4 regions of the Streptomyces sp. T028 genome follow, and region 2 is predicted to be linked to each of the others. Evidence: riboswitches for the same ligand, from Rfam matches in the RefSeq annotation. Region 2 holds a riboswitch; each other region holds the start of a gene.
What was found. Region 2 has a riboswitch for cyclic di-AMP ahead of ACLZN2_RS33315 (transglycosylase SLT domain-containing protein). Riboswitches for the same ligand answer to the same signal wherever they lie in the genome.
Positions count from the first base shown of each region.

Region 1: linked by a shared signal. The riboswitch ahead of ACLZN2_RS44935 (M23 family metallopeptidase) and the one ahead of ACLZN2_RS33315 (transglycosylase SLT domain-containing protein) in region 2 are both predicted to bind cyclic di-AMP.
Region 3: linked by a shared signal. The riboswitch ahead of ACLZN2_RS35680 (NlpC/P60 family protein) and the one ahead of ACLZN2_RS33315 (transglycosylase SLT domain-containing protein) in region 2 are both predicted to bind cyclic di-AMP.
Region 4: linked by a shared signal. The riboswitch ahead of ACLZN2_RS17030 (M23 family metallopeptidase) and the one ahead of ACLZN2_RS33315 (transglycosylase SLT domain-containing protein) in region 2 are both predicted to bind cyclic di-AMP.

Region 1 is NZ_JBLRVZ010000063.1:6,435-14,212, forward strand. Features, by position in the region: gene ACLZN2_RS44930 (alpha-galactosidase) at 1-1,957, shown strand, start outside; cyclic di-AMP (ydaO/yuaA leader) riboswitch at 2,262-2,420, shown strand; gene ACLZN2_RS44935 (M23 family metallopeptidase) at 2,425-3,417, shown strand; gene ACLZN2_RS44940 (DUF6250 domain-containing protein) at 3,692-4,399, shown strand; gene ACLZN2_RS44945 (SGNH/GDSL hydrolase family protein) at 4,526-5,311, shown strand; gene ACLZN2_RS44950 (TetR/AcrR family transcriptional regulator) at 5,731-6,360, opposite strand; gene ACLZN2_RS44955 (Glu/Leu/Phe/Val dehydrogenase dimerization domain-containing protein) at 6,430-7,611, opposite strand; gene ACLZN2_RS44960 (MBL fold metallo-hydrolase) at 7,740-7,778, shown strand, end outside.
Region 2 is NZ_JBLRVZ010000038.1:5,496-13,273, forward strand. Features, by position in the region: gene ACLZN2_RS33295 (ABC transporter permease) at 1-228, opposite strand, end outside; gene ACLZN2_RS33300 (ABC transporter ATP-binding protein) at 215-1,153, opposite strand; gene ACLZN2_RS33305 (LolA family protein) at 1,189-2,454, opposite strand; gene ACLZN2_RS33310 (polyprenyl synthetase family protein) at 2,809-3,819, opposite strand; cyclic di-AMP (ydaO/yuaA leader) riboswitch at 4,257-4,455, shown strand; gene ACLZN2_RS33315 (transglycosylase SLT domain-containing protein) at 4,459-4,929, shown strand; gene ACLZN2_RS33320 (HAD family hydrolase) at 4,971-5,795, opposite strand; gene ACLZN2_RS33325 (GNAT family N-acetyltransferase) at 6,090-7,160, shown strand; gene ACLZN2_RS33330 (glycosyltransferase) at 7,257-7,778, shown strand, end outside.
Region 3 is NZ_JBLRVZ010000041.1:41,068-48,845, reverse strand. Features, by position in the region: gene ACLZN2_RS35700 (cobalamin B12-binding domain-containing protein) at 83-484, opposite strand; gene ACLZN2_RS35695 (esterase/lipase family protein) at 838-1,752, shown strand; gene ACLZN2_RS35690 (M23 family metallopeptidase) at 2,043-3,542, shown strand; gene pcrA (DNA helicase PcrA) at 3,618-6,113, opposite strand; cyclic di-AMP (ydaO/yuaA leader) riboswitch at 6,346-6,519, shown strand; gene ACLZN2_RS35680 (NlpC/P60 family protein) at 6,527-7,699, shown strand.
Region 4 is NZ_JBLRVZ010000016.1:105,684-113,461, forward strand. Features, by position in the region: gene ACLZN2_RS17015 (GNAT family N-acetyltransferase) at 1-1,306, opposite strand, end outside; gene ACLZN2_RS17020 (HPr family phosphocarrier protein) at 1,500-1,781, shown strand; gene ACLZN2_RS17025 (GntR family transcriptional regulator) at 2,044-2,739, opposite strand; gene ACLZN2_RS17030 (M23 family metallopeptidase) at 2,959-3,702, opposite strand; cyclic di-AMP (ydaO/yuaA leader) riboswitch at 3,714-3,876, opposite strand; gene ACLZN2_RS17035 (M16 family metallopeptidase) at 4,092-5,480, opposite strand; gene ACLZN2_RS17040 (M16 family metallopeptidase) at 5,477-6,826, opposite strand; gene ACLZN2_RS17045 (DNA gyrase/topoisomerase IV subunit A) at 7,094-7,778, shown strand, end outside.

The sequences.
Region 1 (7,778 bases), on a different contig from region 2:
TCTGGACGGCCACGAGGAGTACCCGGTGGAGGGCGGTCCTCGTTTCGTCCGCCCCGCCCTGTCCGTGCGCACCGGCTCCGGGCGCCGCGGCACCGAGTGGACCTTCGAGTCGTACGAGATCCAGGACGCCCAGGACGCCCAGGACGCCCTGGGCCCCGAGGGCGCTGCGGACCCCCGGGACTCGGGGGGCGCCGAGCTGCGGCTGCGTTTCCGGGACGGCGTACTGGTGATCACCCTGCACTACCGGATGCACGGCGACGTCGTGGAGCGCTGGACGAGCCTGCGCAACGAGGGCGAGGAGCCGCTGGAGCTGCTGCGCGCCGACTCCGCCACCTGGACCCTGCCCGAGCGCGACGGCTGGCGGCTGTCGCATCTGCACGGCCGCTGGGCCGCCGAGTCCCGGCTGGTCCAGGCCCCGCTCACCTACGGCGAGAAGATCATCGGCAGTCGGCGCGGCCACACCGGCCACCAGTACCTGCCCTGGGTCGCCCTCGACACCGACGCCACCGAGGAGCGCGGCGAGGTCTACGGCTGCGCCCTCGGCTGGTCCGGCTCCTGGCGGATCGCCGTCGCCCAACTCCCCGACGCGCGCGTGCAGATCACCGGCGGCGCCGGACACGACGACTCCGGTCTGCTGCGGCTGGCGCAGGGGGAGTCCTTCACCACGCCCCTGTTCGCCGGTCTGTGGAGCGACGGCGGCTTCGGCGGCGCCAGCCGCACCTGGCACGCCTACCAGCGCGCCCATGTGATCCCGGACGCCGAGCGGGACCGGCCGGTGCTGTTCAACTCCTGGGAGGCGACCTTCTTCGACATCTCCGAGGAGCAGCAGGCCACCCTCGCCCGGCGGGCCGCGGCGATCGGCGTCGAGCTGTTCGTCGTCGACGACGGCTGGTTCGGCGCCCGCACCGGCGACCACGCCGGTCTCGGCGACTGGTGGCCCAACCCGGACCGCTTCCCGAACGGCCTCAAGCCCCTCGCCGACTACGTGCACGCGCTCGGCATGCAGTTCGGCATCTGGGTCGAGCCCGAGATGGTCAACCCGGACAGCGACCTGTACCGGGCGCACCCCGACTGGGTGCAGTTCCAACCGGGACGAAAGCGGACGGAGTTCCGCAATCAGCTCATGCTGAACCTCGCGCGCGAGGACGTCCAGGAGTACCTCTGGCAACGCCTCGACGGTCTGCTGTCCAGCGCGCCCGTCGACTACGTCAAGTGGGACTTCAACCGCTGCTTCACCGACGCCGGCTGGCCCGACGACCCCTACCCGCAGCGCCTCTGGGTCGACCACGTCCGTGCCCTGTACAACCTGCTGGACCGGCTGCGGGCGGCCCACCCGGGCGTGGCCTTCGAGTCCTGCTCGGGCGGCGGCGGACGGATCGACCTCGGCATCCTCGCCCGTACCGACCAGGTGTGGACCTCCGACAACACCGACCCGCTCGACCGGCTCGACATCCAGCACGGCTTCAGTCAGATCCATCCCGCGCGCGTGATGGCCGCCTGGGTCACCGACAGCCCCAACGCCCAGCTCAACGGCCGGATCAGCTCGCTGCGCTTCCGGTTCGTCAGCGCCATGGCGGGGGTGCTCGGCGTCGGCGGGGACCTCTCCGAGTGGACCGAGGAGGAACTCGCCGAAGCCCGCCGCTGGGTCGACCTCTACAAGGAGATCCGGCCCCTCGTCCAGCACGGCGACCAGTACCGGCTGCGTCCCCCGGCGGGTGGACTGAGTGCCGTCCAGTACGTCCGCGGCGACGAGACCGTCGTCCTCGCCTGGCTCCAGGCGCAGCGCTACGGCGAACCCGTCCCCGCGCTGCGACTGCGTGGCGTCGACCCGACAGCGTCGTACGAATGCCGTGAAACGGGCGAAGTGCACCGAGGTGCGGTGCTGTTGCACCACGGGCTGCGGACCGGGCTGCGCGGTGACCTCGATGCGACGGTTATCCGCCTGCGTCGGATCTGAGGTTTCTGTCCTAATTGAAACCTTAGTTCCAACTCGCTCTGGAATAAGGAATCCTGGAGAGCCGTCACGTGAGCAGGGTCATATCCGTGACCCTGCGTCGCCCGTCATGTTCACGTAATCAAAGTGCTTTTCAAGGGCGTTAGGCGAAATTTCCGGTGCTCGTTGCACGGAGCGTCACTGGGAATTCGCACAGCGGATCAAGAGAAAGGCATTAACCGGGCAACCACTGCTTGTTCCTGTGCGTCTGGGTCGCTTACGTTCCAGACCAATCCGGACGGACGCCGAATCCTGCCGCCGCCCGGAATCCGCACACTCACCCGTGCACGGCAGGAGCGGGGGACCCACAGGCAGAACCGCCTGTTCCGGTCTCCGGAACAGGCTTGGGGTAAAGCCGCGACCCGTCGCGGCCGGACATCTCCCGTCCGCACCCGACAGCTCACCTCGCAGGCGCCGGAGAGGAATTCGCCATGCCCGCGAAGGGTAAGCACCGCCGCCCGAAGACCCTGCGCTTCACCCGTTCCATCGCCGTCGCCGGAACCGGCGGAGCGGCACTCGCCCTCCCGCTCATGGGAGCCACCGGCGCCCACGCGGCCACCCCGCAGTCCGTTTCCCAGAGCGCTTCCCAGTCGGTCGCGCAGACGGTCTCCCAGTCGGTCGCGGAAAGCGCCGTCGAGGCCGCGTCGACGACCCGGAAGTCCGCCGCCAAGAGCACGAAGACCTACACCGTGCGGGCCGGCGACTACCTCGCCAAGATCGCCGACGAGCAGCGGGTCAGCGGCGGCTGGCAGAAGCTGTACGCGGACAACCGCGAGGCCGTCGGCAGCAACCCCTCGCTGATCCACCCCGGCCTCGAACTGTCGATCGGCGCGAAGGCCGCGAGCACCAAGTCCTCGTCCGGTTCGTCCGGTTCCTCCTCCTCTTCGTCGAAGGCGTCGAAGTCGTCGACCACGAAGTCCTCATCCTCGTCCTCGGAGTCCTCCGACTCGAAGGCGTCCTCGTCCTCCTCGAACGCGGCCACCCAGGCCGCCGGGAGCGGCACCGGCACCTCCAGTGGCTACACCGCCCCGGTGTCCGGCGCTACCGTGGGCACCAACTACCGCGTGGCCGGCAGCATGTGGTCCAGCGGCTACCACACCGGTGTCGACTTCGTCGTCCCGACCGGTACCTCGCTGAAGGCCGTCGCCGCGGGCACGGTCGTCTCCGCGGGCTGGGGCGGCGCGTACGGCAACCAGGTCGTCATCAAGCTGGGCGACGGCTACTACGCGCAGTACGCCCACCTGTCCCAGCTCTCGGTCTCGGCCGGTCAGACGGTGACCGCGGGTCAGCAGATCGGTCTCTCCGGTGCGACCGGCAACGTGACCGGCCCGCACCTGCACTTCGAGATCCGCACCACGCCGAACTACGGCTCCGACGTGGACCCGGTCGCCTACCTCCGCTCCCACGGCGTCACCGTCGGCTGACCCCGCTGACGTCGATCGCCGAGCACGCCTGACACGCGGAGCGAAGGCCGGACCCCGAGCCCCGGGGCCGGCCTTCGCTCCGCGTGTTCGTGATCGCCGTATTGCGGTCTTGTGGCGTCCCTTTTCGCCCCGTCGACAGCCGGGGCAGGGTGGGGACACAGTGATCCTCGTGAGGGGAAAGCGCTTTCCCCGAAGGGCCGCCGCGGACACGGGGAGACCGAGATCCGCCGGATTCCCCGGCCCTCCGTCACCACGACCCGAGGAGCCGATCGACGTGACGACCACGCGTAGAGCATTCGGAGCACTGGCCGCCGGTGCCGCACTGACAGCCCTGGCCGCGGGGACCGCGGTGGGTGCCCCGCGCCGCCACCACCGGCTGATCGCCCGCGACGACTTCCGTCACGGCCTCGGACAGTGGGCCGTGGAACTGGAGCGGGGCGGGACCGTCACGGCCTCGCACGGGGTCCTGGAGGTCGACGTGCCGGCCGGGGCGACCGTCTGGTTCAAGCGGCCGCTCGAAGGACCGTACGTCCTCGAGTACGTCGCGACGCCCGTCTCCGCGGGCGGCGTCAACGACCGTGTCTCCGACCTCAACAACTTCTGGAACGCCGTCGACGTCCGCTCCCCGGACGACCTCTTCGCCACCCCGCGCGGCGGCGCCCTCGCCGAGTACGACTACCTCAGGGCGTACTACGTCGGCTACGGCGCCAACTCCAACACCACCACCCGGCTGCGCCGCTACGTCGGCGAGGCGGGCGTACGGCCGCTCGTCCACGACTACACCGAGCCGCTGCTCGTGGCGAACGAGCCGCACCACGTCCGGATCGTGTCCGACGGCTCCACCGTGCGCTGGTGGAACAACGGGCGGCTCGTCTTCGACCACACCGACCCGGAGCCGTACACCCGAGGGCACTTCGCGTTCCGCACCACCTGGAGTCATTTCCGCATCGGCAGCTTCCGGGTGTGGTCGCCTATTCCCTGATTGGCCAATTCTTTAGGAGTGTCTTATCTCACCGCCCGTCAACCCCTTCCTACGGTCGCGTAGGTCACATTCGAAGGGGAATCATGAACGGCTGTGGCAGACGATTCGAAGAGTGACGAAAGATCAGTGATCGGGTCGTACGTGGCGGTGGGGGACAGCTTCACCGAGGGCGTCGGCGACCCCGGCCCCGACGGGGCGTTCGTCGGCTGGGCCGACCGGTTCGCGGTACTGCTCGCGGACCGGCGGCCCGAGGGCGACTTCGGGTACACCAACCTCGCGGTGCGCGGAAAACTGCTCGACCAGATCATGGAGGACCAGCTGCCGCGGGCCGTCGAGCTCGCGCCGGACCTGGTCTCCTTCTGCGCCGGCGGCAACGACATCATCCGCCCCGGTACCGACCCCGACGAAGTCGCCGAGCGCTTCGAGCGCGCGATCGCCGCACTGACCGCCGTCGCCGGCACGGTCATGGTGACCACCGGCTTCGACACCCGGGGCGTTCCCGTGCTCAAGCATCTGCGCGGGAAGATCGCCACGTACAACGGGCATGTACGGGCCGTCGCGGACCGGTACGGGTGCCCGGTGCTGGACCTGTGGTCCCTGAAGTCCGTGCAGGACCGGCGGGCCTGGGACGACGACCGGCTGCACCTGTCTCCCGAGGGGCACACGCGCGTGGCGCTGCGGGCCGGGCAGGTGCTCGGGCTCCAGGTGCCGGCGGATCCCGAGCAGGCGTGGCCGCCGTTGCCGCCGCGGGGGACGCTGGATGTGCGGCGGGACGATGTGCACTGGGCGCGGGAGTATCTCGTGCCGTGGATCGGGCGGCGGCTGCGGGGGGAGTCGTCCGGGGACCATGTGACGGCGAAGGGCGCGTTGTCGCCGGAGGACATCCGGATGCGGATCGCTTCGGTGGCGTGAGGGGTGGGTGGCGGTCGGGTTTTCCCGCCCCCGCCGCCCTTACCCGCTCCCATCCCCTGGGGGCGCTGCCCCCAGACCCCCGGTTCGCATCCCCTGGGGCTCTACTCTCCGGACCTGCGGGTTCGCGTTCCCTGGGGCTCTGCCCCTGGCCCGCCGGTTCGCATCCCCTGGGGCTCTACTCTCCGGACCTGCGGGTTCGCGTTCTCTGGGGCTCTGCCCCCGGCCCGCCGGTTTGCGTTCTCTGGGGCTCTGCCCCTGGCTCGCCGGTTTGCGTTCTCTGGGGCTCTACTCTCCGGACCTGCGGGTTTGCGTTCTCTGGGGCTCTGCCCCCGGTCCCCGGTTTGCGTTCCCTGGGGCTCTGCCCCCGGCCCCCCGGTTCGCGTTCCCTGGGGTTCCGCCCCCCGACCCCTGTTCGGCCCTCAAGGGGCCTCGGCCTCAAGTGTTGGACGGGCTGGTTCGTCCAATCCGAGTTCTTTGGCCAGCGCATCTTCCACCCACTCCTGTGCCCGGACCCGTGACACCGTGCCGCCGTATGAGGTCAGCTGGACGGCCAGGCCGTCCAGGAGGGCCGTCAGACGCAGGGCCGTGGCGGTGGGGTCGGGGCAGGCGAACTCGCCGGCGGCCACGCCCTCGGCGATCACCTCGGCCAGCGCCGCCTTCCACTCACGGTCGAGGTCCCGGGCGACCTCCCGCAGCGCGGGCTCGCGCAGGGACGCCGCCCAGCCCTCGATCCACAGCCGCCAGCCCTTGGCCTGGCCGGTGGGCGCGTACCAGCGCACGGCCGCCCGCAGCCGGCGCAGCGCGCTCGTCCGGCGGCCGAGCAGCTTGCGCAGGTGGTCCAGGTCGTCCTCGGCGGCGTACGCGAAGGCGGCGGCGACCAGCTTCTCCTTGGTCGAGAAGTGGTAGAGGACCAGCGCGTTGCTCACGCCGAGCGCCGCGGCCACGTCGGCGATCCTGACCGCCGCCACGCCCCGCGCCTCGATCTGCTCGATGGCCGCCCGCAGCAGCTCCGCACGCCGCTCGGCCACGCTCAACCGGACCCTCGCCACGCCGTCACCCTACACAGGGGCCCTGTGCGGCACCGGTCCGCAGAGCGCGCTCGACCTGCGTCGACGCCCTCAGCGGTGGCTGCCGAACCGCTCCGCGATCACCGGCAGCCGCTCGGCCGCGACCGCGTGCGCGGCGGCCCGGGGCGTCGTCCCGTCCGCCTCGGCGCGCGCCAGGACCAGCTCCACCAGCGCGCGCATCGCACGGCGGGTGTACGCGAACGCCTCGTCCGCGTCCGCGCCGACGTCCCCGAACAGCGTCCACCACCACCAGGCGTTCGTCCCGGAGTTGACCACGACGTCCGGCAGTACGGTCACCCCGCGCGCGTGGAGCGACACCTCCGCCTCCGGCAGCACCGGCATGTTGGCCGCCTCGGCGATCCAGCGGGCCGTGATCCGCTGCTGCTCCTCGGCGCCGATCGCGTACGACACCGCCGCGGGCACCAGCACCTCCGCGTCGGCCGACAGCCAGGCGTCACCCGGCAGTTCGCGGTCGCCGGGCCGCAGCACCGAGCGGTCCACCGTGCCGTGGGCGTCGCGCGCGAACAGCAGCGCCTCCACGTCCAGCCCGGCCGGGTTGGCGATCGTGCCCTTGACGTCGGCGACGGCCACCACCGTCAGCCCCGCGCGCGTGAGGAAGCGTGCCGTGGCCCCGCCCATCGTGCCGAGCCCCTGGAGCGCCACCCGCGTCCCCGCGTACGGCACCCCGGCCCGGTCCAGGGCGGTCAGCACCGACTCGGCGACCCCGCAGCCGCCGACCAGTTCGTCCAGCCCGATGCCGTCCACCTCGACCGCGAAGGCGTCCGCGAGCCGTGCACGGGCCGCCGTCTCGTCGTCGAGCAGCGGATAGACGGCCTGCACCGACGAGACCAGCCCCGCCTCGGCGGCCGCCCGGTCCACCAGGTCCTGGCTCAGCCCCAGGTCCTCGCCGGTGGTCCAGCAGCTCTCCACGTACGGCCGTACCGCCCGCAGATAGCGGACCAGCAGGCCGTACGCCTCCGGGTCCCGGGGATCGCAGTCGATGCCTCCCTTGGCCCCGCCCAGGGGGACGTACCGCGCCTCGGGGTCGTAGTGCAGCGCCTCCTTCAGGCTCATCCCGCGCGCGAGGCCCGTCACCTCCTCCAGGGTGCAGCCCTCCCGCATCCGCAGACCGCCGCTGCACACCCCGCGCACCAGCCGGTCGACCACCAGATGGCCGCGGCGGCCGGTGACCTCGTCCGTCCAGGTGAGGGACAACAGAGGGGCGGCGCGCATGGGGACTCCTCGGACCAGGTCGCTACTGAACAGTGGGTCAGTATCGGGAGCCTGGGCACGGGCTGTCAACGCGCTGTCGGAGGGGGCGACCATAATGGAATGCCTCAGCGACTCCACCTGGAGGTACCGTGTCCGGTTTCCGTTCCCTGAGCTCCGGGCTCCGCGCA
Region 2 (7,778 bases):
GGAGGAGCTGTCGCCGGTCTCGATCTTGACCGCGATGCCGATCAGGACCGGTACGGCCGCCAGGACACCGAGCAGCGCGAGGGTGCGCCAGCGGCGGAAGGTGATCAGCAGTTCGCTGCGGAGCAGACCGAGGGACCACAGGGGGCCCGGCCTGCGGACGGCTCCGGCTGTCGCGCCTTCGCGCATGTCTTCGGCCGGTTCCGCCTCCGTCGTCTCAGCCCGCGACATCGAACCCCTCCCCCGTGAGCGCCACGAACGCGTCCTCCAGGGAGGCCCGTTCGACGGCGAAGCCCCGGACGCGCACACCGGCCGTCACCAGCGCGGCGTTGACCTCGGCGAGGTCGCGGTCCGGGGGCTCGGCGGCAACCCGGTCCTCGTCGGAGACCACGTCCGCCGCACCCTGTTCCTTGAGCACCCGCGCCGCCTCGGCGGTGTCGGGCGTGATCACCACCAGTCGGCCGCGCGCGCCCGCCGCCAGCTCGGCCACCGAGCCCTGCGTGATCAGCCGGCCCTGCGCCATCACCGCCGCGTGCGTGCACACCTGCTCGATCTCGTCGAGGAGGTGGGAGGAGAGGAACACGGTCGTGCCGTCGGATGCCAGCTCCCGCACGAGGGAACGGATCTCCCGCATGCCCTGCGGGTCGAGGCCGTTGGTCGGCTCGTCGAGGACGAGGAGCCGACGGGGCTGGAGCAGGGCCGCGGCCAGGCCCAGCCGCTGTTTCATGCCGAGCGAGTACGCCTTGGCCTTCTTGCCGGCCGCGGCCGTCAGTCCGACCCGCTCCAGCGCTGCGGCGACGCGGGTCCGCCGGGTGCGGGGGTCGGCGGTCGGGTCGGCGGCGTCGTAGCGCAGGAGGTTGTCGCGGCCGGAGAGGAAGCCGTACAGCGCGGGGCCCTCGATCAGTGCGCCGACCTGCGGCAGCACGGTGCGCGCGGCCCGGGGCACGGGTTGCCCCAGGACGCGCGCCGCGCCGGACGTGGGCTCGATCAGGCCCATCAGCATGCGGATCGTGGTGGTCTTGCCTGAGCCGTTGGGGCCGAGGAAGCCGAAGACGCTGCCCGCCGGGACGGTGAGGTCGAGGCGGTCCACGGCGAGCTGGCCACCGCGGTAGCGCTTGGTGAGGGCATGGGTGTGGATGACGGGTTCGTCAGCCATGGGCTCCCCCTTCGTCCACCGGCTCCGTAGGGTACTTACTTCGCCGAGTCGGCCGCTTTCACCAGGGCGTCCTTGGTGACGGCGCCGACGTAGACCGTGCCGTCGTCCGTGACCAGGGCGTTGATCAGGCGGGTGGAGAAGACGGTACCGGAGCCGAATTTGCCGCTCACCTTGTCGCCGAAGGAGCCCAGGAAGCCGCTGAGCGCGCCGCCGGCGTCCGAGCCGAGTTCGGAGTTGAGCTCGGAGTCGGAGGGGACGCCCTTGCCGCCGGTCTCGATGACGGCGACGGAGGTCCAGCCCTTGCCGAGGACGTCGAAGCCCTCGGCCTCCTCGGCGGGGGTGAGGCCGTCGAGGCCGTCGAGGTCCTTGGGCAGGTCCTCGGCGAGGTCCCCGTCGGACGCGCCCGGCTTGCCGGAGTGCTCCGCGGCCTCGTCGGCCTCGGTGACCTTCGCGCCCTTGGGCGGGGTGAAGTCGAAGGTGGAGGCGGCGGGCTTGGCGAAGGTGACCTGGGTGAAACCGACGTCCACGACGGCGGCGCCGCCGCTCGACGGGGTCAGCGTGAACTTCAGCGGCAGCCCGGTCTTCGCGTCCACCGCCACACTGATCGCGCCGACCGTGGAACCTGACTGCCTGGGCTTGATCAGCAGCTTGTAGGCGTCACGGCCCGCGACATGGACCGTGCCGTCGACGGTCACGGAGGTGGTGTCGTCGACCGCCTTCAGGGCGTCCTCGGTGAGGTCCTTGGGGGTGGCCGGCGGCTGTGCCTCCTCGGCGCTCTCGTCCACGGTGGAGTGGTAGACCTCGTTGGAGGCGCTGTCGTAGCCCCACACGTCCTTGCCGTTGTGGATGACGCTGTACTCGGCGGCGTCCTCGATCAGGGACAGCTTCTGCCGGTCGGGGCCGTCGGTGGCCACCCGCAGGGTGTGGGTGCCGGAGGCGAGTTCGGTGAGCTTGGTCGAGGGGTCGGCGGACGATCCGTCACCGCCGTTGCCTGCGGCGCCCGAGAGCAGGCCGCTCTCCAGGCCGCCGAGCTCGGGCAGGCCCAGGTCGGTGGTGATCTTCACGGTGCCGGACAGCTGCTGCACGTCCGAGGCGGCGATCTTGTCGAGGAGCTGCTGGGCGGTGATCTTCGGCAGGTCCGGGTCACCGGAGTCGGCGAGCGCCGGGACCAGGCCGATCGTCGCCGCGGCGACGCCGATCACGGTGACCGGGACGACGTACCGCACGGCCTTGCGCCGCCCGACGCGCAGGTCGTCCGTCTCCCCGGCGGTCGTGCTGTCGTCGGTTGCGTTCGGTGCCATGTCTGCCTTACCTCCGTCGTCGGCGGCGGCTGGTCATCTCACGTGGAGCGTCCCCACCCCGTGCCGCCATTCTCACCCGAATCGGTGAGGAGTGGTGTTTTCCGTGATTCCCATCTGACCAAATGCCGCATGAGGAAGCGTCACCCCACGGACTCAACTCCGCGTACGCCTGCGGTATGACGCGAGAGAGACCCGGGTCGTCCGACCCGTAGGGGTAGGGGATGACCGGAGGGGCGGTGAGGCAATGTCGGCTACGGTTCGACAGCACCCCAAGGGGGCGCGGGGAACTGCGCGACCAGCCACAACGACGCCGCAGACGAACGAAGACACATCGTGCCCCAGCGGAGCGCGACGTCAGCCGGCCCGGTGCACCACCGCGTCGCAGAGTTCCATGAGGGCCGCCTTCGCGTCGCACTCCGCGAGAGGGGCCAGCGCCGCGCGGGCCTCCTCGGCGTAGCGCACGGTGTCACGGCGGGCCCGCTCCAGCGCCGGGTGGGCGCGCAGGGCCGCGACCGCCTCGGCGAGCCTGGCGTCGTCGCTCAGGTCGGAGTCGAGGAGCTCGCACAGTGCGATGTCCTCGGGCAGCGCCTGCTGGGCAGCGCGCTCGCGCAGCCGCAGCACCGGAAGGGTGGGGACGCCCTCGCGCAGGTCCGTGCCGGGTGTCTTGCCCGACTCGTGGGAGTCGGAGGCGATGTCCAGGACGTCGTCGGCGAGCTGGAAGGCGACCCCGAGCCGCTCCCCGTACTGGGTGAGCACGTCCACCACCGTCTCGTCGGCGCCCGACATCATCGCGCCGAAGCGGCAGGACACCGCCACCAGGGAGCCGGTCTTGCCGCCGAGGACGTCGAGGTAGTGGTCGACCGGGTCGCGGCCGTCGACCGGGCCGGCCGTCTCCAGGATCTGGCCGGTGACCAGGCGCTCGAACGCCTCCGCCTGCACCCGCACCGCCTCCGGGCCGAGGTCGGCCAGGATGTGCGAGGCGCGCGCGAAGAGGAAGTCGCCGGTGAGGACGGCGAGCGAGTTGCCCCAGCGGGCGTTCGCACTGGGCACCCCGCGCCGCACCGCGGCCTCGTCCATCACGTCGTCGTGGTACAGGGTCGCCAGATGGGTGAGCTCGACGACGACGGCGGAGGGGACGACCCCCGGCGCGTACGGGTCGCCGAAGCGCGCCGCGAGCATCACGAGCAGCGGCCGGAACCGCTTCCCGCCGGCCCGCAGCAGGTGCTGGGCCGCCTCCGTGATGAACGGGACCTCACTCTTGGTGGCCTCGAGCAAGCCTTCCTCGACAGCCGCCAATCCGGCCTGGACATCGGCTTCCAGAGCCTGGTCCCGCACGCTCAGCCCAAACGGCTCGACGACGGTCACGAGGAGTCTCCTGTCTGCTGGTGTCTATCGGCGGCTACGCGGTTTGTCGATAGGTCTCTGCGCTCACTCAAGTCAGCGTATCCGGTCAGGTTTCGATCACCACGAGCCCCCACGGTTACAGCCCGGACAGGCCCTATGAGAAGGGGCACCCCTTAAGCAGCCATCTGGGTTTATTGCCCGATTCACCCGTCTTGTGGATGTCGGTGAGTTGCCTCACTCGCCCAGCCGAACCAGCCCCTTCCCCGTTCCCCTCCACCGCGCCCCGACACCTCGGCCCACTCAGGCGAGTTGATGCTTTGCAGCAACAAAGGATCAAGCATCCCCATAGGCCACAGACCAAGGTCAATAGGGGCTAACTGTGAATTCGCCACTTGTTTCGGACATGTGCTCTCGCATACGTTCCCGGCCTGTCGGGCGGACGCCTAATCCTGCCGCCGCCCGAACACCCACCGAGAACACCACGGCAGGAGCGGGGGAACCAGGTAAGTCGCCGCACGGGTCCAGCCGGGCCATGCCTTTGGGCATGCCCAGGACAGACCGGTGCAGCTCGGGGTGAAGCCGTGTCCGTGAGGGCACGGCCGGGCAGCTCCCGCCCGAACCCGACAGCTCACCTCGCAGGCGACGGAGAGGAACTTCGCCATGCCCGCTCAGCCCCGCCGTGCCCGCCGCCTCGCCCGCACGCTCGCCGTCGCCGCCACCGGCGTCACCGTGCTCGCCCTGCCGATCCTCGGCGCGACCACCGCCTCCGCGGCCACCCCGACCGTGGCCACCGCCACCAGCCTCGGCTACGCCAACAACCTCGACGGCTGGATCCGCGCCTCGCTCCAGGTCATGGCGCAGCACGGGATCCCCGGCACCTACAACGGCATCTACCGCAACGTGATCCGGGAGTCCTCGGGCAACCCGTCCGCCATCAACCTCTGGGACTCCAACGCGGCCGCCGGTACCCCCTCCAAGGGGCTGCTGCAGATCATCGACCCGACGTTCAACGCGTACCACGTGTCCGGCACGTCCTGGAATCCGTACGACCCGGTCGCGAACATCACCGCCTCCTGCAACTACGCCGCCGCGCGGTACGGCTCGATCGACAACGTGTTCGGCGCGTACTGAGCAGCCCGGCAGCCACCATCCGGCTGCTACCTGTACAGCAGCTACCTGTACAGACGTTCGAGGATGACGGCCACGCCGTCGTCCTCGTTCGACGTCGTCACCTCGTCGGCCACGGCCTTGAGCTCCGGATGGGCGTTGGCCATCGCGACCCCGCGGGCGGCCCAGTCGAACATCGGGATGTCGTTGGGCATGTCGCCGAAGGCGATGGTGTCCTCGGGCCCGATGCCCAGATGCTCGGCGGCCAGGGCCAGCCCCGTCGCCTTGGTGATCCCGCACGGCTGCAGCTCCACCGTGCCCGGCCCCGACATGGTGACCGTGGCGAGCGAGCCGACCACCGCGCGGGCCGTCGCCGCCAACTCGTCGTCGGACAGCGCCGGATGGCGCAGCAGCACCTTGCTGATCGGCTCGCACCACAGGTCGTCGCGCCGCTCCACGCGCAGCGCGGGCAGGGTCGGGTGCGGCATCAGATAGCCCGGCTCGATGAGCGTCAGCCCGTCGACGCCGTCCTGGTCGACGGCCGCGTACACGAGCCCGACCTCGGCCTCGATCTTGCCGAGCGCGGTCTCCGCGAGTTCCCGGTCCAGGGTGACCGACCACAGCAGACGGTCCGCGCCGGCGTCGTACAACTGCGCGCCCTGTCCGCACACCGCGAGCCCCCTGCCGTGCAGGAGGTCGAGCAGCGGGCGTACGCGGGGCGCGGGCCGGCCGGTCACGACCAGGTGGCGAGCGCCGGCCGCCGCCACCAGCGCGAGCGCGTCCAGCGACCGGTCGGAGAACGTGTCGTCGCCGCGCAGCAGCGTTCCGTCCAGGTCGGTGGCGACGAGGGAGTACGCGGTGCGCTCGGCGTATGCGGTGGGTGCGGCCATGATCAGAGAATACGGATCCCGCACCCCCGGACTCGACGCGAACCGGACCAGGACGGAGTCCGGCCCCCTTCTGTCAACTCCCCTTCTTTTGTTGACCGATCACTCACCGATCACTGTTGAACAGGGGCCCGAGAAACAGCTTTCCACCACATCGCCGGGTAGCGACCGGTTAAAGGCCTCTGCACCGGTTGGCAACAAGATGCTCCACTCCCTACCGCGCGCCCGGTCTGGAGGGGTACCGTCCCAGGTGTCCAGGGGGGACTTGATCGGGGGGTCAGGTTGAGCAGTGGACGTATCCGTGTGCTGAGTCCGGAGGATCTCGGCGAGGGGGATCGGGAGCGGTGGCGCGCGCTGCGTGCCATGTCGACGGCGCCGCGCAACCCGTTCATGGAACCGGAGTTCACCGACGCCGTGAGCCGTGTGCGGCCACGCGCGCGCGTGGCGGTGGTGTACGAGGGGCGCGAGCCGGTCGGCTTCCTGCCCCATGAGCGTGGCCGGCTCGGCCGGGGCCAGGCCCTCGCGTACGGCGTCTCGGACGCGCAGGGCGCCGTACTGGCGCCGGGTCTCGGGCTCAACGCCGACGAACTGCTGCGGGCCGCTTCCCTGTCCACCTTCGCCTTCGACAACCTGGAGGCGGAACAGGGGCTGTTCGTCCCGCACTCGGCGGCCGAGTACGCCTCCTACGTCATCGACGTGGAGAAGGGCTACGAGACGTACGAGTCCGTCCTGCGGGCCCAGTCACCGAAGTTCCTGAAGACGACGCTCGCCAAGGAGCGCAGGCTCGGCCGGCAGGCCGGGGAGACACGGTTCGTGTTCGACGAACGCGACCCGGCCGCGCTGCGCACACTCATGGCGTGGAAGTCCGCGCAGTACCGCAGGACCGGCCGACGGGACCGGTTCGCCCAGGACTGGATCACCCGGCTCGTGCACACCCTGCACGAGACGCGCGCGCCGGAGTGCGCCGGCACGCTGTCCGTCCTGTACGCCGGTGACCGGCCGATCGCCGCGCACTTCGGGCTGCGGTCGGCGACCGTGCTGGCCTGCTGGTTCCCGTCGTACGACACGGAGTTCTCGAAGTACTCGCCGGGGCTGGTGCTGCATCTGCGGATGGCGGAGGCGGCCGCGGCCGCGGGAATCGGGCTGCTCGACCTGGGGCGGGGGGCGGCCGAGTACAAGGACTCGCTGAAGACCGGGGAGGTCCCCGTGTACGAGGGGGCGTGGACGCGTCCGGGGGTGGGCGCCGCGCTCCACTGGCTCGGCCGTGAGCCCTCGCGCCGGGCGCACCACTTCGTGCGCGGCCGGCCGAGGCTCGCCGCGCTGGCCGCACGGACCCTGAAGGGGGCGGGCCGACTGCGCCGGCCGTAGAGGCCGTCGCAGCCCGGTCGCGGGTTGTTGCCTGATCGTCGCAGGTCGTCGCAGGTCGTCGCAGGTCGTCCGAGTCGCTCGGCACGAGGGGGGTTCATGTCACGCGCGACACGTACCGAACAGGAGATCGAGAGGTTCCTCGGCATCGGGCCGGTGCAGATCGCCGAGCTGGAGCTGACGGAGCGAGGTGTCCTCAGACCCGGCCCCGGCAGTCCGCCGATCACGCATGGCGAGGTGTTCGTGCTGGTCAGGAAGGGCGGGCGGCCGATGGGGACGCTGCTCGCGCACGTACCGGAGGGGGCGGATCCGAAAACGGTGCTCAGGGCGGCGGCCCTCGCGGAGGGCTCACGGTACGCCGACGGCCCGCCCGTCGCCGTGTCGGTGCCGTCCACCACGGTGGTCATCGCCACCCGCGAGCGCTCCGAGCAGCTCGCCCACGCGCTCGACTCGCTCCTCGCCCAGGACCACCCGGGCTTCGAGATCGTCGTCGTCGACAACGCGCCCGTGACGGACGCGACCCGGGAGCTGGTGGCGCGCAAGTACGCCGAGCGCGTGCGGTACGTGACCGAGCCGGTGCCCGGGCTCGCCGTCGCGCACAACACCGGCGTGGAGGCCGCG
Region 3 (7,778 bases), on a different contig from region 2:
CTGCGCGACCAGCCACGACGCCGCCGCAGACGAAAGACGCCATATCACGGCACCTCCAGCGGAGCGTTCACGTCCCCGTCGGCTATCCCACGTGCTCCCGGACCCACTCCACGATCGACGCCGTGGTCGCCCCGGGGGTGAAGATCTCCGCGACCCCCTTCTCCTTCAGCGGCGCGATGTCCGCGTCGGGGATGATCCCCCCGCCGAAGACCAGGATGTCGGCCGCGTCCCGTTCCCGGAGCAGTTCGATCACCGCGGCGAAGAGCGTGTTGTGCGCCCCGGACAGGATGGACAGCCCGATCGCGTCGGCGTCCTCCTGGATCGCCGTGTCGACGATCTGCTCCGGGGTCTGGTGGAGCCCGGTGTAGATGACCTCCATGCCTGCGTCGCGCAGCGCCCGGGCGATCACCTTGGCGCCGCGGTCGTGGCCGTCGAGTCCCGGCTTGGCCACCACCACCCGGATCGGACCGGATGCCACACCCATGACTGCCTCCCTGAAGCGGCTTCGCCCGCTCTCGACGGCCCGGACACCCCGTGCCACACACCCGGGGAAGTGAACGAACGTTATCGCCAGCATCCCGCAACCGGCCGTTTCGTGGCGTGGACCAGCGGGGAAATCACACAATGGGACAGTAACGGGAGCCGCAAACGAGGTCGCCGTACCGCCGCGCCGCAGGCCGCGCGCCGCGGCGGTACGGCGCATCGGTGCAAGCGTGACGGGAGCCCGGGGCCAAGGCCCCCTCCGCCCGCCCGGCAGCCGATCTCCTCCGCCGCGCCTCCCACGAGGGCACACGGGGGACAGAGACGTCCTCGGCGTGTGCCGACAGGAGGTCGGCGATGCAGGTCACCAGGGTGCTGCAGCCCTTTCTACCGCTCTACCGGCGTCTGCTGCCGGACCTTGGGAACCTTCCGAACATCCCCGGCAGGCTGGCCGGACTCTCCACCGCCCTGCTGAAGGCCACTGTCCTGGACCTCGCGATCCTCGCCGGCCATCTCCTGCTCTACCCCTCCGGCATCGCCCAGGAGCGCCGCCCAGCCGCGCTCCCGTCTGCGGAAAACAGCGGGCCGAACGAAAATGGCACCGAGTGCCCCACCCAGCTGCCCACACAGGCCCCGCTCCCGGTCATCCTGCTCCACGGTTTCATCGACAACCGCTCGGTCTTCGTCCTGCTGCGCCGCAGCCTCGCCCAGCACGGCAGGCATCGCGTGGAGTCGCTGAACTACTCCCCCCTGACCTGCGACATCCGCACCGCGGCCGAGCTGCTCGGGCGGCACATAGAGGAGATATGCGCGCGCACCGGCAGCACCCGGGTCGACGTCGTCGGGCACAGCCTGGGCGGCCTGATCGCCCGCTACTACGTGCAGCGGCTGGGCGGTGACGTCCGGGTCCGCACGCTGGTCACGCTCGGCACCCCGCACTCCGGCACCAAGGTGGTGCCGCTGGCGAACGCGCACCCGATCGTGCGCCAGATGCGCCCCGGCTCGGAGGTCATCGAGGAGCTGTCCCGGCCCGCACCCGGCTGCCGTACGCGGTTCGTCAGCTTCTGGAGCGACCTCGACCATCTGATGGACCCGCTGGAGACGGCCCGGATCGACCACCCCGACCTGCTGGCGCAGAACGTCCGGGTGACGGGGATCGGCCATCTCGCCCTGCCCGTCCACCCGGCGGTCGCGACCGGCATACGACAGGCTCTCGACACCCCGGAGACGACCACGGCCGAGGCCCGCACCGGCGGCCTGACAGTGGCCTGACGGCGGCCTCACACCCCGCCGCCCCACGCCTCGACACCGCCCGGACAACTTTTCGACAGCGCTCGACGGCCGTTCGAGACCCCTTCCCCTCGAACACTCTTCGAACATAGGGCCAAACCCGCGCCCGCCGTCCCCCGAAACACGGCCGATTGCCCCTTTCCTGCGAGCACGAAACCTGCGGAAGATTGTCGTGCCCGCATACCGCCGGGTACAGTCGCCGCACTGCTCTGGCAGCCCCTGTTGTCGAGGCGAGAGAGAAGTTGGTGAACGACCGTCACCCGTCGGGGACCATGACCCCCCCGGCTCCGGCTTCCGACGCCGACTCCACGCCCTACGCGTCGTACGGCACCCAGGAAGCCCAGTACGACGGCTTCACCTCGTACAACGGCTACGACACCGGCACCCACCACTCCGGGCACTTCACGGCCGACCCCCTCTTCGGCAGCCTCCCCGGCGACGCCACGAGCACCGGCACGGGCAGCTTCGACAGCGCCTACGGCACCGGGCAGTGGACCACCGGCGGCCACCCGACGACGGCCGGCACCGGTAGCCACCAGCTCCACGACACGGGTGGCCACCACACCCTGAACTACGACCCGTACGCGGCCCAGCACCATGCCGCCTACGACTCGGGCGCGTACGACACGACCAGCTGGACGACCGGGCACCAGCAGCTCCCGCTCATCCCGCCGCAGACCTCCGTGTCCGACACCAGCGGCCACTGGGACGCGAACGCCTGGCTGCAGCCGGACCAGTCCGGTAACCCCGCCGACCAGACCCAGCACTGGGAATGGGGTACCCAGACCTTCGACACCGGCGCCTACGACGCCACGCAGTGGAACTCCGACAGCGGCGAGGCCGGGACCACCCCGACCTCCGGCACCGCCTCCGACGAGTACGAGCAGTCGGCCGGATACGACGAACAGGCCCCGGACGGCGGCGAGTTGTCCGCCACCGGCGAGCTGCCCGCCGTGTCCGAGCAGCCCCTCCTGGACGAACAGGAGGAGACCGTGCCGGCGCCTGCCACCCGCGCTGCCGCCCGTAACGCGAGCCGTTCCCGCCGCCGTACGCCCGCGAGGCGCTCCGCGCTGCTGACCGTGGCCGTGCCCTCGGCCTGCGTGATGGGGGTCGCCGGAATCGCCGCCGCCTCCGTCGGCACGCTGACCGGCGGGGACGACAAGGACACCACGGCCTCCGCCTCGGACGCGCAGGCGGTGAAGCCATCGGCCGCCAACAACAAGCTGGACTCCCAGCTCGAGACCCTCAGCGCCGAGGCCGACGACTTCGCCGACCGGGCCAGCCGGACGCAGGAGCGCATCGACCTCAAGGCGCAGCAGGAAGCCGAGAAGAAGAAGGCGGCAGCGGAGGCGGCCCGCAAGGAGCGGCTGCGCCCGAAGTACGCCCTCCCGGTCGCCGCGCGCGGGCTGAGCGCCTACTTCGGCCAGGCCGGCGTCAACTGGATGTCCCAGCACACCGGCATCGACTTCCCGGTCTCCTACGGCACGACCGTTATGGCGGCGACCGATGGCACCGTACGGACGCAGTGGAACAGCGCCTACGGCAACATGATGATCGTGACGGCGAAGGACGGCACGGAGACCTGGTACTGCCACCTCTCCAGCTACCGTGTCGCCTCCGGTACGACGGTGAAGGCCGGCGACCCGATCGCGTACTCCGGGAATTCCGGCAACTCCACCGGCCCGCACCTGCACTTCGAGGTCCGGCCGGCCGGCGGTTCGGCCATAGACCCGCTGCCGTGGCTGCGCAGCCACGGGCTCGACCCGACGTAGAGCCCCCGTCGCCTTGGTGTGAGCCCCCGCTGTGGAAGCGGGGGCTCACTCATGCCCATCTGAGCTGCGGCTGCCTTACAGCTTCTCGACCGGCGCGTACCGCAGCAGCAGCCGCTTGGGCTTGCTGTCGCCGAAGTCGATCGTCGCCTCCGCGTTCGCGCCCGTGCCCTTCACGCCGACGACCGTGCCGAGTCCGAACTGGTCGTGGGTGACACGGTCGCCGACGGCCAGGGCCACCACCGGCTTCTCCGCCGCGCCCCGGCGTGTCGCGAACCCGGAGGCACCGGCGGCCGTGGAGCGCGAGCGCGTCGAGGACAGGGAGGCCGCCACCCCGGACACCGGACCGGAGGACACGGGCGCGGTCGCCCCCGTCCGCTTCCAGTCCACATGAGTCGCCGGGATCTCCTCCAGGAACCGCGACGGCGGGTTGTACGACGGCTGCCCCCAGGCGCTGCGCAGCGAGGACCGCGTGAGGTAGAGCCGCTCACGCGCGCGCGTGATGCCGACGTAGGCCAGGCGGCGCTCCTCCTCCAGCTCCTTGGTCTGGCCGAGGGCGCGCATGTGCGGGAACACGCCGTCCTCCATGCCGGTGAGGAAGACGACCGGGAACTCCAGGCCCTTGGCGGTGTGCAGGGTCATCAGAGTGATGACGCCGGAGCCGTCCTCGTCCTCGTCGGGGATCTGGTCGGAGTCGGCGACGAGCGCGACCCGCTCCAGGAAGTCGGCGAGACCGCCGGTGGCCGCGCCCTCACCCTCGGCCTGCTCCTGCTCGAACTCCAGGGCCACGGCGGCGAGTTCCTGGAGGTTCTCGATACGGGTCTCGTCCTGCGGGTCGGTTGAGGCCTGCAACTCGGCGAGGTAGCCGGTGCGTTCGAGCACCGCCTCCAGGACGGTCGCGGGGCCCGCGCCGGACTCGACGATCGTCCGGAGCTCCTCCATCAGCACGTTGAACCGCTTCACGGCGTTGGTCGACCGCGCGGCCATGCCGTAGGCCTCGTCGACGCGCTTGAGCGCCTGCGGGAAGCTGATCTTCTCCCGCTGGGACAGGGCGTCGATCATCGCCTCGGCGCGCTCGCCGATGCCGCGCTTGGGCACGTTGAGGATGCGGCGCAGCGGGACCGAGTCCTCCGGGTTGGCGAGGACACGCAGGTAGGCCAGGACGTCCCGGACCTCCTTGCGCTCGTAGAAGCGGACGCCGCCGACGACCTTGTAGGGCAGGCCGACGCGGATGAAGACCTCTTCGAAGACACGGGACTGGGCGTTGGTGCGGTAGAAGACCGCGACGTCGCCGGCCTTGGCGTCGCCCGCGTCGGTGAGGCGGTCTATCTCGTCGGCGACGAACTGTGCCTCGTCGTGCTCGGTGTCGGCGACATAGCCGGTGATGCGCGCACCCGCGCCCGCGTTGGTCCACAGGTTCTTGGGGCGGCGGGACTCGTTGCGCTCGATGACCGCGTTGGCGGCGGAGAGGATCGTCTGCGTGGAGCGGTAGTTCTGCTCCAACAGGATCGTCGTCGCGTCCGGGTAGTCCTCCTCGAACTGGAGGATGTTGCGGATCGTCGCGCCCCGGAAGGCGTAGATCGACTGGTCGGCGTCACCGACGACGCAGAGCTCTGCGGGCGGGACGTCGTACTCGCCGGGGGGTACGTCGACCGGGTGCTCGGAGGTGCCGACCAGCTCCCTGACCAGGGCGTACTGGGCGTGGTTGGTGTCCTGGTACTCGTCGACGAGCACATGACGGAAGCGGCGGCGGTAGTGCTCGGCCACATCGGGGAAGGCGCGCAGCAGGTTGACCGTCGTCATGATCAGGTCGTCGAAGTCGAGGGCGTTGGCCTCGCGCAGCCGCGACTGGTACATCGCGTAGGCCTGGGCGAGGGTCTTCTCGAAGCCGTCGCCGGCCTGGGCGGCGAAGTCCTCCTCGTCGATCAGCTCGTTCTTCAGGTTGCTGATCTTGGCGCTGAAGGACTTCGGCGGGAAGCGCTTGGGGTCGAGGTCAAGATCACGGCAGACCAGGGCCATGAGCCGCTTGGAGTCGGCTGCGTCGTAGATCGAGAACGACGACGTGAAGCCGAGCTTCTTGCTCTCGCGGCGCAGGATGCGCACGCACGCGCTGTGGAAGGTCATCACCCACATCGCGTTCGCGCGCGGGCCGACGAGCTGCTCGACGCGCTCCTTCATCTCGCCCGCGGCCTTGTTGGTGAAGGTGATCGCGAGGATCTGGCCCGCATGCACGTTGCGCTCGGCGAGGAGGTGGGCGATGCGGTGGGTGAGCACACGGGTCTTGCCGGAGCCGGCGCCGGCGACGATGAGCAGAGGGGTGCCGGCGTGGACGACGGCCGCGCGCTGGTTGTCGTTGAGTCCCTCCAGGAGGGCGGCCGCGTCGAGCGCGGGGCGGGCGGCGCCGTCGCGGTAGTACACGTCCCGGTCCGGGGGCGCGTCGAACTTCCCGCCGAACAGATCGTCCGGAAGCGGCTCCGGAACGTGATCGTCCTCGGGCGGCGGCGGGGGTTCCTCCTCATGGCCGGCGGGGGCCTGGAGGTTCGCCAGGAAGCTGTCGTCAAAGAGGCTGCTCATCGCTCTCCGAGTCTAGGGCGCCCCACTGACAACGCGGGGCCGTCCCCCGAACATCTCCGCTCCTCACCTTCCGAGGCGGCGCTATCACAGCACGTGATCCCATGTCTCGGCTTTGCGCAAGATAACAAAAATGTATCGGGCATATCGCCCATCAACCTTCACAGGGGCCACACGAGTTGGCTACCGTGCCGGGCAGGCCACGCGGATCCCCACCGGCGAACCTCGCCGGGCCGTACGGCCTCCGCCGAGTCCGGTGTGCCCCCTGCGCGGCAGCCGGAGCCGGGGACCCACCGAGACCCCGGGGTGAATCGGCCCGACTCCCGACGGGAGGCGGCCGTAGGGCGCCCTTCCGAACCATCCGCCCGAACCCGACAGCTAACCCGGTAGGCGGACGATGGAAGGAGTCGCCTCTCTTGGCGTCGCAGCACCGCAAGCCGCGCTTTTCGGGCACCCGCGTGGCAGGCATACGCACGCCCGCCCTGGCCACCGCCGCCCTCACGTCCGTGGCCCTGCTCTCCCAGACGGCTAACGCCGCCCCGGCCGACGACGGCAAGCCGAGCCTGGAGGAGGTCGAGAAGAAGGTCGACGACCTCTACCGCCAGGCGGAGTCGGCGACCGAGAAGTACAACGCCGCCAAGGAGAAGACGACCAAGCAGCGCAAGCGGGTCGACGGTCTCCTCGATGACGTCGCGAAGCGCACCCAGAAGCTCAACGAGGCGCGGGAGGAGCTCGGTTCCTTCGCCGCCGCCCAGTACCGCACCGGTGCCTCCGCGCCCGACACGGCGACCTTCCTGCTGGCGGACTCCCCGCAGGACTACTTCGACCAGACGCAGCTGATGGGTCGGATGACCGACCGTCAGAAGGGCGCGGTCGACGACTACGTCACCGAGCAGTCGGCGACGATGAAGAAGCGGCAGGAGGCCGCCGAGAGCCTCGCGACGCTCACCGACGCCCAGAGCGACCTGAAGACCGCCAAGGCCACCGTCCAGAAGAAACTCGGCGATGCCCGCGAGCTGCTGGCGCAGCTGACGGCCGAGGAGAAGGCGCGGCTGGCGGCCATCGAGAAGCAGAAGCAGGAGGAGGCCGCGCGCAAGGCGGCCGAGCTGGCCCAGCAGCAGGCGGCGGAACAGGCCGCCCAGCAGGACGCCGGCACGTCCTCCTCCGGGTCGTCCGACTCCTCCTCGTCCTCGTCATCCTCGTCGTCCTCGTCCACGGACTCCTCGTACGCCACCAAGGCCGAGAAGGCGCTCGCCTTCGCCCGCGCACAGATCGGCAAGCCGTACGTCTGGGGCGCCACCGGCCCCGACTCCTACGACTGCTCCGGTCTGACCCAGGCCGCCTGGAAGGCCGCCGGAGTCTCCCTCCCGCGCACCACCTACGACCAGGTGAACGCGGGCACCACCGTCTCCCTCGCCGACGCCCAGCCCGGTGACCTGGTCTTCTTCTACGACGACGTCAGCCACGTCGGCATCTACATCGGCAACGGCATGATGATCCACGCCCCGAAGCCGGGCGCGTACGTCCGCGAGGAGTCCATCTACTATGACGGCGAGTCGGGCATCCACAGCGTGGTCCGCCCGGCCTGAGGCACGTTTGGGTACAGGCACGCGCGCGTAGGCCGTTTTTTGCCTCTACGCGCGTGTGCCGCCGCGTGAGCCGCTTCGC
Region 4 (7,778 bases), on a different contig from region 2:
TGCGGGGGTTGCCGATGGACTCCAGGTACATGAGGGCGACGTCGGTGTCCGGGTCGTCGTACCAGTACTGCAGGACGTCGTTGCCGGAGACGTCCGCGCGGTTGCCGGAGGAGACGAAGGTGGAGACGCCGGTGACACCGGTGACGCCGCCGCCGCGCCGGTCCAGCCGGGACAGCAGGGCGATGCCGATGGCGCCGGACTGGGCGAACAGTCCGATGCGGCCGGGGCGCGGCATCTCGGGGGCGAGCGAGGCGTTGAGCCGCACCTGCGGGGAGGTGTTGATGACGCCGAAGGCGTTGGGGCCGATGATCCGCATGCCGTACGCGCGTGCGTGCCGGACGAGGGCGCGCTGGCGTTCGCGGCCGTCGGGGCCGCTCTCGGCGTATCCGGCGGAGAGGACGACGAGGCCCTGGACGCCGTGTTCGCCGCACTCGGTGACGACCTCGGGCACGAGGTCGGCGGGGACGGCGACGATCGCGAGGTCGACGGGGCCGGCGATGTCGCGGACGGAGCGGTGTGCGGGGACCCCGTCGATCTCCTTGAGGTCTTCGGGGAACGCCCGGTTCACGGCGTACAGGGGGCCGGTGAAGCCGGCCTCGCGGAGGTTGCCGAGGACGCTGCGGCCGACGCCGCCGGGGGCGCGCCCGGTGCCGACGACGGCGACCGAGCCGGGCGCCAGCAGCCGTCGTACGGAGTGGGACTCGGCGCGCTGCTCCCGCGCGCGCTGCACCGCCAGGGAGCGTTCGGTGGGTTCGAGGTCGAACTCCAGGCGGACCACGCCGTCCTCGAAGCTGCGCTGCTGGGTGTAGCCGGCGTCCGTGAACACCTTGATCATCTTGGTGTTGGCGGGCAGCACCTCGGCGGCGAAGCGGCGGATGCCCCGCTCCCGCGCGACGGCCGCGATGTGTTCGAGAAGGGCGGAGGCGACGCCGCGCCCCTGGTGGGCGTCCTGGACGAGGAAGGCGACCTCGGCCTCGTCGGCGGGCGCGGAGGCGGCCATACCGTCGGCACCAATGCGGTCATAGCGTACGGTTGCGATGAACTCGCCGCCGACCGTGGCCGCGAGTCCCACCCTGTCCACAAAGTCGTGGTGCGTGAAGCGGTGGACGTCCTTCGCGGACAGTCGCGGGTAGGGCGCGAAGAAGCGGTAGTACTTCGACTCGTCCGAGACCTGCTCGTAGAAGCTGACCAGGCGCTCGGCGTCATCGACGGTGATGGGGCGGATGCGCGCGGTGCCGCCGTCGCGCAGCACCACGTCGGCTTCCCAGTGGGCGGGGTACTCGTGCCGGTCCGAGGCGCTCTGCATGGGGCCCAGAGTACGGCTCGCGTACGACAACGGCGCGAGGCAGTCTGTGGAGGACGGAAGCAGGATCGAGGCCGCGATCCGGCGACCGCCAGAGGAACGGGACGTTCGGCCCGTTCCTCACCGGCTTCACGTGTGGAACACTGGTCTAGACAACACCGGTCTAGACAACCTGAGAACCGAAGGGCAGCAACACATGGCTGAGCGCCGCGTCAACGTCGGCTGGGCCGAGGGCCTCCACGCCCGCCCCGCTTCCATCTTCGTCCGAGCCGCCACGGCCGCAGGCGTCCCGGTGACGATCTCCAAGGCCGACGGCACCCCCGTCAACGCGGCCTCCATGCTGGCCGTCCTCGGCCTCGGCGCGAAGGGGGGCGAGGAGATCGTCCTCGCCTCCGACGCCGAGGGCGCGGACATCGCCCTGGACCGGCTGGCGAAGCTGGTCGCCGAGGGTCTCGAGGAGCTCCCCGAGACCGTCTGAGTCACACGCGGGGCCGCGTCACCCTCGGGGTGGCGCGGCCCCGCCGTTTTTTCACGCCTGATTCAGCGCTGGCTTCCGCGCTCACTTCCACGCTCGCTCCGCGGCTGCTCCGCGGCTGCTCCGCGACATTACCGGCGGCATAACCGGAAACCCGGGGCCGGGCACACCGAATGCGCGCCACCGAGAATTCCGGGCGCGCACGGAAAAGGGCAGCGGAAATACCTCTCCGCCGAATATCTCTTCTTTGTATACGGCTCCCGTGTTAATGACGCAGACCCGTCATGTTTACGGGAGGTTGCGAAGTCCTCACACGGTCGGCGCGGTCCGCGCCGCCGACGAAACGCAGCCGGTGGGCGGCGCTCGCGCGCTCGGTGTGCAGCGCCGTGACCGTCCGCGCCCGCTCCTGGTCGCCCCGCGCCACCGCGTCCACGATCGCGCCGTGCTCCGCCCAGGACTCCACGGGGTTGGCGGGCGCCTCCACCGCGTACATCCAGGCGATCTTGTGGCGCAGCTGGGTGAGCATGGACGTCAGGGCGTGGCTTCCGGAGGCCTGGGCGAGCGTCTCGTGGAACCAGCCGCCCAGGGAGCGCAGATCCTCGCTGTTGCCCCTCCTGGCCCGCTCCTGGCCCAGCCGGACGAGTCCGCGCAGCACCTTCAGGTGGGCCTCGGTGCGCCGCTGGGCGGCCCGGGCGGCACCGAGCGGCTCCAGGAGCATGCGCATCTCCAGCAGGTCGGCCGCCTCCTGCTCGGTCGGTTCCGCGACACACGCGCCCGCGTGCCGCCGGGTCACGACGAAGCCCTCGGCCTCCAGGGTGCGCAGTGCCTCCCGGACGGGGACCCGGGAAACGCCGTAGCGGCGGGCGAGGAGTTCCTCGGTGAGGCGGCCGCCGCGCTCGTAGACACCGGCGACGATGTCGTCCCGGATGGCCGTGCACACCGAGTGCGCCGGAATACGCATACCGACCTCCGCCTTAATCCCCGTGAAACGTCGCCGAGCGCCGCCGATTGACGTGTGTTCCGTGACTCTATTGCAATGAGCCGGAATTTCCGACGGCGGGCCGGAATCCAGGGATATTTTTTGGACAGCGAGGTGCCGAAAACGGCGAAAGCCCCGGCCGCGTGGGCCGGGGCTCGGGACGGGCCGTCGCCGGGTGCCGTCAGACGTCGCCGGGTGCCGTCAGATGGTGACGCCGTGCTGGCGGAGGTAGGCGAGCGGGTCGATGTCGGAGCCGTACTCCGCCGTCGTACGGGCCTCGAAGTGCAGATGCGCGCCGGTGACGTTGCCGGTCGCGCCAGACAGGCCGATCTGCTGCCCAGGGGTGACCTGCTGGCCCACCGAGACGCCGATGGAGGACAGGTGGCCGTACTGGGTGTACGTGCCGTCGTTCATCTTGATGACGACCTGGTTGCCGTACGACCCGCCCCAGCCCGCCTCGACGACGGTGCCCAGGCCGACCGCGTGCACGGACGTGCCGCTGGCGGCGTGGAAGTCGATGCCGGTGTGACTGCCGGAGGACCACAGGGAGCTGCTCGCGTGATAGCCGGTGGAGACGTAGGAGCCGGTGATCGGCAGCACGAAGGCGTTCAGACGCTTGCGCTCGGCCTCGCGGGCGGCACGCACGCGTGCCTCGCGCTCCTCCGCGGCCTTCTTGGCGGCGGCCTCACGCGCGGCCTCCTCGAAGGCGGCCTTCTTCTGCAGGGCGACCTGGTCGTCGACCTGGTCGGCGACGGCCTCACCAGCGGCGACGACGGGGATCAGCCCGGTCTGCTCGGGGGTCGGCTCCGCGGCGAGAGCCGGGGTGGAGGCGACGGTGGCCATGACACCGGTGGTGGTCAGCGCCGCGAAACCCGCCGCGCGGACGGAGGTGCGCTGCATCCGGCTGGGCCGGCGATGCTTCCCGGTGGCGCAGGTGTACGCCAAGACGAGCGGTCCTTTCCTTCCTTCTCGCCTACCGGGTTAGCTGACGGGTTCGGAGCAGGAAGGTCTCCTACGGACCCCCTCGCTCACGCGCGGGCGCCCGATTCACCCCAGGGACTGATATGGGTCCCCGGCTCCCCTGGCTCGCGCCGTACGGGGACTCGGCGATGACTGTCCGGTGCCGCGGATGCGGCGCACTGCCTGACGAACAGCCGGGCCGACGGTATGCGGGACCGTTATCAATCCTCAAACGGATCACGGCTTTTGTAGCGCACGCCACACGGCAGACAGGCAACCTCCGCCCCAATTCGGACATCCTGCGGCCCCCGGTACAGCCCCCGGGAGGACACCTCTGTCACCCGGGGCCGCAACACGTCCGTGCCTCCCGGCGCCTACTCGGCGGCGACGACGGTCACTTCGCCGATGCCGAGCGCCTCCACGGGCTCCTTGATCTGAGCGGCGTCACCGACGAGGACGGTCACCAGACGGTCCACCGGGAAGGCGCTCACGGCCGCCGCGGTGGCCTCGACCGTGCCGGTCGCGGCGAGCTGCTGGTACAGCGTGGCCTGGTAGTCGTCGGGCAGGGATTGCTCGACCTGGTCGGCCAGCGTGCTCGCGACGGCCGCCGCGGTCTCGTACTTCAGCGGCGCCACACCCACCAGGTTCTGCACGGCGACGTCGCGCTCGGCGTCGGTCAGGCCCTCGGCGGCGAGGGTGCGCAGCACCTTCCACAGGTCGTCCAGGGCAGGACCGGTGTTCGGTGTGTCGACGGAGCCGCTGATGGCGAGCATCGCCGCGCCCGAGCCGTCGGGGGCGGAGCGCAGGACCTGCCCGAACGCGCGCACCCCGTACGTGTAGCCCTTCTCCTCGCGCAGGACGCGGTCCAGGCGGGAGGTGAGAGTGCCGCCGAGGCAGTACGTGCCGAGGACCTGGGCGGCCCACACGCGCGCGTGCCGGTCGGCGCCGATCCGGCCGATGAGCAGCTGCGTCTGGACGGCTCCGGGGCGGTCCACGATGACGACGCGGCCGGTGTCGTCGGCGGTCACCGGCGGCACGGGCCGCTGCTGGGCCGGGGTGCCCGTCCAGGCGCCCAGGGTCTCTCCGAGGAGCGCGGCCAGGTCGACGCCCGTGAGGTCGCCGACAACCACCGCCGTGGACGTGGCCGGCCGGACGTGCCGCTCGTAGAAGGCCCGCACGGCGGCGGAGTCGATCTTCTCGACGGTCTCCGCGGTGCCCTGGCGGGGCCGCGACATGCGCGCGGTCGCCGGGAACAGCTCCTTGGAGAGCTCCTTGGCGGCGCGGCGGGAGGGGTTGGCCAGCTCGTGCGGGATCTCGTCCAGACGGTTGTGGACGAGGCGCTCGACCTCGCTGTCGGCGAAGGCGGGCGCGCGCAGGGCGTCGGCGAGCAGGCCGAGCGCCTTGGGCAGCCGGGAGGCGGGCACCTCCAGGCTGAGCCGGACGCCGGGGTGGTCGGCGTGCGCGTCGAGGGTGGCGCCGCAGCGCTCCAGCTCGGCGGCGAACTCCTCGGCGGAGTGCTGGTCGGTGCCCTCGGAGAACGCGCGCGCCATGATCGTGGCGACGCCGTCCAGGCCGGCCGGTTCGGCGTCCAGGGGCGCGTCGAGGAGGACCTCGACGGCGACGACCTGCTGGCCGGGGCGGTGGCAGTGCAGGACGGTCAGGCCGTTGTCCAGCGTGCCGCGTTCGGGCGCCGGGAACGCCCACGGCCTGGCCTCGCCCGCCCGGGGCTGGGGGTGGAAGTCCATCGTGGCGAGCTCCGTCACTGGGCCGCCTCCTCGTTCTCGTCCTGGTCGGCGGGGGCTTCGGGGGCGGTCGGCTCGTAGACGAGGACCGCGCGGTTGTCGGGGCGCAGGCGGGCCTTGGCGACCTCCCGCACCTCCTCGGACGTGATGTCCAGGACGCGCTGGACGGCGGTGAGGGCGAGCTGCGGGTCGCCGAACAGGACGGCGAACCGGCACAGTTCGTCGGCGCGGCCCGCGACGGTGCCGAGCCGGTCGAGCCACTCGCGCTCCAACTGGGCCTGGGCGCGCTCCATTTCCTCGGCCGTGGGGCCCTCCTCGGCGAACCGGGCGAGCTCCTCGTCGATGGCGGCCTCGATGACGGGCACCTCGACGTCCCCGGACGTCTTCACGTCCAGCCAGCCCAGGGAGGGCGCCCCGGCGAGCCGCAGCAGCCCGAAGCCGGCGGCGACGGCCGTACGGTCACGGCGCACCAGCCGGTTGTACAGACGGGAGGACTCGCCGCCGCCCAGCACGGTGAGCGCCAGGTCGACCGCGTCGCACGCGCGCGTGCCGTCGTTCGGCAGGCGGTAGGCGGCCATCAGGGCGCGGGCCGGAACCTCCTCCTCGACGACCTCGCGCAGCTGGTCGCCGATGACGTCGGGCAGGGTGCCGTCGCGCGGCTCGGGCTTGCCGTCGTGCGAGGCGATGGAGCCGAAGTACTTCTCGATCCAGGCGAGGGTCTGCTCGGGGTCGATGTCGCCGACGACGGACAGGACGGCGTTGTTGGGCGCGTAGTACGTGCGGAAGAACGCGCGCGCGTCCTCCAGGGTGGCCGCGTCCAGGTCGGCCATCGAGCCGATCGGCGTGTGGTGGTAGGGGTGGCCGTCCGGGTAGGCGAGGGCGGTCAGCTTCTCGAAGGCGGTGCCGTAGGGCACGTTGTCGTAGCGCTGGCGGCGTTCGTTCTTCACGACGTCGCGCTGGTTCTCCATGGACTCGTCGTCCAGGGCGGCGAGCAGGGAGCCCATGCGGTCGGCCTCCAGCCAGAGGGCGAGCTCCAGCTGGTGGGCGGGCATGGTCTCGAAGTAGTTGGTGCGCTCGAAGCTGGTGGTGCCGTTGAGGGAGCCGCCGGCGCCCTGGACCAGCTCGAAGTGGCCGTTGCCCTTGACCTGGGCGGAGCCCTGGAACATGAGGTGCTCGAAAAGGTGAGCCAGGCCGGTACGGCCCTTGACTTCGTGACGGGAGCCGACGTCGTACCAGAGGCACACCGCCGCGACGGGGGTCAGGTGGTCCTCGGAGAGCACCACGCGAAGGCCGTTGGCCAGGCGGTGCTCGGTCGCTGTCAGGCCCCCGGTGCCTGCCTGGTCTGTGGCCGTGTGACCCATGGGCATGTACGTCCTTCCGATCGCGGACGCGGTCGTGGAAACCGCGCGTTTCCTGCCGGTCCTGTCACTGTATGCAAGCGTGCGGTGGGTCGGCGAAGTTCCCGGACGACGTACGCCGAGAGCGAGAATCCGGGGCGCCGGGCCGGAACGGACATGACGTACCCTGCGGGCAATCACGAGAGGGCTTAAGTCCTGGGCCCGTCTTGTCAGTGCCACGGTCCACAATGGACCGCGTCAGATTCCGTCACACGCCTCAGCAAGGAGCCGGCAGCGATGGCCCGCCGCAGCACGAAGACCCCGCCGCCCGACGACTCGTACGAGGAGCGGATCCTCGACATCGACGTCGTCGACGAGATGCAGGGCTCCTTCCTGGAGTACGCGTACTCGGTCATCTACTCCCGAGCCCTGCCCGACGCCCGCGACGGCCTCAAGCCGGTGCACCGCCGGATCGTCTACCAGATGAACGAGATGGGCCTGCGCCCCGACCGCGGCTACGTGAAGTGCGCGCGCGTGGTCGGCGAGGTCATGGGCAAGCTCCATCCGCACGGCGACTCGTCGATCTACGACGCCCTGGTGCGCATGGCGCAGCCGTTCTCCATGCGCGTGCCGCTGGTCGACGGCCACGGCAACTTCGGCTCCCTGGGCAACGACGACCCGCCGGCCGCCATGCGGTACACCGAGTGCCGCCAGGCCGAGGCGACGAGCCTGATGACCGAGTCGATCGACGAGGACACGGTCGACTTCGCGCCGAACTACGACGGCCAGGAGCAGGAGCCGGTGGCGCTGCCCGCCGCCTTCCCGAACCTGCTGGTCAACGGCGCGTCCGGGATCGCGGTCGGCATGGCCACGAACATGCCGCCGCACAACCTGGGCGAGGTCGTCGCGGCCGCCCGTCATCTGATCCGTTATCCCAACGCGGATCTGGACACCCTGATGAAGTTCGTCCCGGGCCCGGACC